2 regions of the Sporosarcina sp. G11-34 genome follow, and region 1 is predicted to be linked to the other one. Evidence: predicted binding sites of a transcription regulator. Region 1 holds the regulator's gene; the other holds the start of a gene.
What was found. The regulator CtsR, encoded in region 1, represses protease genes until heat stress. The targets are predictions, from matches to a motif close to ATGGTCAATAAAGGTCAAACA.
Positions count from the first base shown of each region.

Region 2: KSU66_RS00380 (ATP-dependent Clp protease ATP-binding subunit) is a predicted target of CtsR. The motif match lies at 1,067-1,087, and genes of this name have one in related genera.

Region 1 covers NZ_JAHNZW010000007.1:193,589-196,007, reverse strand. The annotation lists gene KSU66_RS12045 (protein arginine kinase) at 1-305, opposite strand, end outside; gene KSU66_RS12040 (UvrB/UvrC motif-containing protein) at 295-849, opposite strand; gene KSU66_RS12035 (CtsR family transcriptional regulator) at 887-1,357, opposite strand; gene KSU66_RS12030 (hypothetical protein) at 1,559-2,419, opposite strand, start outside.
Region 2 covers NZ_JAHNZW010000001.1:86,556-88,974, reverse strand. The annotation lists gene KSU66_RS00385 (hypothetical protein) at 73-765, opposite strand; gene KSU66_RS00380 (ATP-dependent Clp protease ATP-binding subunit) at 1,130-2,419, shown strand, end outside.

The DNA.
Region 1 (2,419 bases):
CCGTGACGTTCCGGATTTGCGAGATGCGGACTGATTAAATGTTTTTCAATAAGTACAAGACGTTCTAATGAAGGAATTTCCGACATTTTCATATACGAATAATTAGGTTGATTGGTATCGAGTAGCACCCCTGAAGCTGCCCGGTCAACCGCCATTGCATCGTCTTCAGTAAAAGCAATCGGGAAACGATAGCCCGTTAAATTACGCGCAAGGCGAATTCGGGTCGACATGACAATGTCTGAGTGTTCACCGTGCGCAGACATCCAGCCAGTCACTCCGTCTTGAATGAACTTTTCAATCGACATCGGATTCTTCACCTCCGGCAACAAGTTGTTCTTTTAACGAATTGGCTTCATCGCGCAAGCTTGCCGCTTCTTCAAAACGCTCCGCCTCCACCGCTTCAGCCATTCTAGCTCGTATTTCTTCAATTTTTCGTTTGACAGCATATGTTTTGTTAAATGAAATCGGAATTTTTCCTATATGTGCGGCGTGTCCGTTATGAAGCTTTCCGAAAACATGCGGCAATTGCTCACGGAACGTGTCGTAACACGTCGCACAGCCAAACTTACCAATGTCGAGAAATTTCTTGAACGTTAACTTACACGTCGGACATTCCAGGTCGCTTCTATCTTCTTCGCGCGCCTGTTGCGGCTCTTCAAAAGAATCGCCCCCACCGAACCATTGCGAAAGGAATTGTTGAATGGAAAGCGGTTCCTGATTCGGATTGAAATGAAACGCCTCCGTTTGAAACGCACATTTTTCGCATAAGTGGTGTTCAGCCGATTCCCCCATATGACCTTTTGTTAAAATGACAGATGCCGGTCGTTCTTTACAATTTTCACAGATCATTACATGCCACCTCATATCGGTTTAATAGGATTAAATCTCAGTCCAACTGCTCGTAAATAAGCGTCAGTAACATTGCCTGTAATATACGCGCACGAATTACATCACGCTCAGGCAACGGTAAACGAATGGTCGTACGGTCAACAGCCGCGAGTATAAGTTTCGATTCACGTTCTGAGATAACCCCTTCTTCCATAAGACGGTACACAATATCCAATGCCATCGTATTGGATGCCCCTTCTTGCAAGCCCGACAATACATGGTCGATTAAATCTTTACGTGAATTTGTTCTTACTCGAAATATGCGAATATAGCCACCACCGCCACGTTTGGATTCAACCGCGTACCCACGTTCTTCTGTAAATCGGGTATTTATGACGTAATTGATTTGCGACGGGACACATTGAAATTTTTCAGCAACTTCATTTCGCTTAATTTCAATTGGACCGTTCTGTTCTTCTTCTAGTATCGCCTTTAAATATCCTTCAATAATGTCAGAAATGTTTCGCACGTTCTCACCTCTTTCACTTCAAGTGATAGAACATTGACCTTGACTATCTTTGACTTGATTGTACATGACAGGACTAAGGTGTCGCAATTGATATGCATTGCGGGCTATTGGTTGCTAAGTATCGACAATCCAGACCATTCTTTAATCATTTAAAAGACAACCGGGGTGCAAGGAAGTTTCCTACCTGCACCCCGATGGTCATTATTCTACGCTGGCGTTCGTCAATTCCTTCACTGGCAGGAATAATTCGCCCGTTTCCATATACGTGATTTGTAGTTGGTCACCTTCTTGAATATAAATAGAAAGTGGCACAGTCTCGGATGACACAAGGAAGTTCCGGCCGTCTTCCGACAAAATAGAGACGAGTGTGAAATCTCCTACACGTTCCTTAAAAACGCGTACAACGGTCACTGTCGCCTGATCCTCTTCTGCATTGGAACTTCCATCAACCGTACTTCCCCCACGCTGTATAGCCGTCTTGTAGAGCTTCAACGCTTCGTTTGGCGTGTTTCCAAAGACAGAGATTTCTGGATTAGCCGCTGATACGATAAAGTAATTTTGTAAAAAACCATTTGAGTCAAGCACAGGCGTTAACCAACTTGCTTCACCGTAGAAATTGTATAGCACCGGCATTTCACCAGACCATTTCTTTTCGATGAATTTCTTTTCAATAATTTGGAGGGCCCCTTGCGAATCCATATACGACTCTTCTAGGTTCCCAGTATAATACGTTGCTTTACCTGTTCGACCGTCTGTCAATGCATATCCGAGCATTGAATCGACGCCTTCTTTCGGGCTTGTAAAGTCGGTGAAGTAATACATATGCCCATTCTCGTCGAAAATCGGACTGACATTTGCTTCCGTTCCTTCATCCGACGGGAGCTTCACATCTTTTTTACCAACGACTGAGTTCCAAAAACCATGAATGTAGTTACCAAAGTAGCTGTTTTGCAGACTTACGGCTTCAGGAGATACAGCACCGTCAACGAATGCAGGCACTTCTGAAGTCGCATATTTCTCAACTTTTCCTGTCATCGCATCTACCATGACAATTCCTTTCAC
Region 2 (2,419 bases), on a different contig from region 1:
TTAAAAAAGCTATCCAGAAGTATATACCAAATTACTAAAGTTAATTTTATAATTTCCTAAATTAGTAATAGGTTAGTCAACCGATTGTAAAGTAGAAGTGACAATAAAATCATCGTTATTTTCAGTTATCATAATCGCTTCACGTTTGATTTCTCCGAAACCTTTGGCAAAGTATTTACGATTAATAAAATCATCCTCATCCATTTCATTGACAATTACATCATTAAAGGTTTTAAAAGGCGTTTCGGTTGTTGCGTCAGTCTCTATGATTGTCCACTTACCAAAGCTACTTCCTACTTCAAATGGTTTCTGCAAATATATTTCTAACGGTATCATTTTAGAAATCATATCAGACGTGGGCATTGGATCATCAAAATCAATCGGCTCGCTTGAAAGAATTGAAATCTTGTCCTCTTGAATTTGATAAATTGTTCGACTAGATACACCGCCGTTGTCTTCATCTACAACTACGTGCGACTCATCTAGGACTGTCACCTCAATATCCAGTTCCGCAAATTCATTTCCTTCCCCCTTATAGTGGGCATTTGTGCCACTAGGTAGAAAAAACTCAGACATTGGATTATCAAGTAAAGACTGTTCATCATCATACTTATTAGAGTCGGTTTCCCCTGAATCTAATACTTCTTCTGTGTTATTTTCCTTATCAACGTTGGCAGGAGAATCATCATGAAGGGTTTTTGGTGTACAGGCGAAAGCTATTAAAGTAATACCAATTAGAAATAATGATAGTTTAACCATTCGCATAAAATCACTCCTTTGTATCAATATACCACGTTATTGTAATGTTAATCAGAAACGTATTTTCCAAATAAAGGAGTCTTTTACGTTCTATGAATTAGGGGAAACGCGATGTTTAATTGCATAAAGAATGATTTTAATGTGACACAACAGTGAGAAGAGAAGCATCACAACGATGTTCTTATCTAATGTATCAACTATATCAGATGAGCAACGCGAAATTCGAAGCGTAGCGATTCATGAAAAAACTTTTATACTATAGGCAAGTTAATTGAATGTCAAAATAGATCAGTATACAATAAGGTTATAGGTCAAACATGGTCAAGGTCGGAATTGATAAAGATATATAACTTTCGAGGAGGAAACATATATGAAATGTCAACATTGTGGTAAAAACGAAGCAACGATGAATTTAAGATTTCGAATGAATAAGCAAAATGTGCAAGTGAATATGTGTCATACGTGTTTTCAGGAAATCCAAGGACAATTGAATGCTGGAAATATACCTTCATTTAACAATGCTGTTAATCAATTTTTCCAAGCAGGCGGAGGAAATCAAGCGCAAGCGCAAACGATACAACGTCAAGAAGATAGTGGAAATGGTTTATTAGACCAGCTGGGGACAAACCTATCAAAAGATGCCAAAGAAGGGCTCATTGATCCAGTTATCGGACGCGATCAAGAAGTGAGACGTGTCATTGAAACATTAAATAGAAGAAATAAAAACAATCCGGTGCTTATCGGTGAACCTGGTGTCGGTAAAACGGCAATCGCTGAAGGGCTCGCAGTAAAAATTCACGATGGTGACGTACCAGTGAAACTAATGAATAAACAAGTCTATTTGTTAGATGTCGCTTCACTTGTTACGAATACGGGTATTCGTGGTCAATTTGAAGAACGGATGCAACAGTTAATTGATGAACTTCAAGAGCGAAAAGATGTCATTTTATTCATCGATGAAATTCACATGATTGTTGGTGCAGGGAAGACTGAAGGATCGCAAATGGACGCTGGAAATATACTAAAACCGGCTTTAGCGAGAGGGAACTTACAACTCATCGGGGCAACGACACTAAAGGAATATCGTCAAATTGAAAAAGACGCTGCACTTGAACGTCGTTTCCAACCAATTATTGTTAAGGAACCTTCCGCAGAAGATACGGTTAAAATATTGAACGGAATTAAAGATCGTTACGAAAACTTCCATGAAGTGAGCTATTCAGATGAGGCGATACAAGCTTTTGTAACCTTGTCCGGGCGCTATATTCAAGACCGTTATTTACCAGACAAAGCAATTGATTTGATGGATGAAGTGGGATCACGATTAAATCTGATCCATGCCACAGCAGATCCGGATTCAATCGAAACTCGTCTGGCAGAAGTTGTTCAAGAAAAAGAACAAGCGGCAGAAGAGGAAGAGTATGAAAAAGCGGCAAACTTACGCCACGAGGAAATTAAATTACGTAAACAATTAGAAGAAGCGCAACATAGCGTGGAAACCGAAAGTGTAGAAGTGTCAATTGCAGATATTGAGTTAATTGTAGAAGAGAAAACAGGAATACCTGTAACTAAGTTGCAGGCAGCTGAACAAGTGAAGATGAAAGGCCTTCAGGAAAGTCTAGGGCAAAAAATCATTGGTCAGGAAGAAGCAGTCGATAAA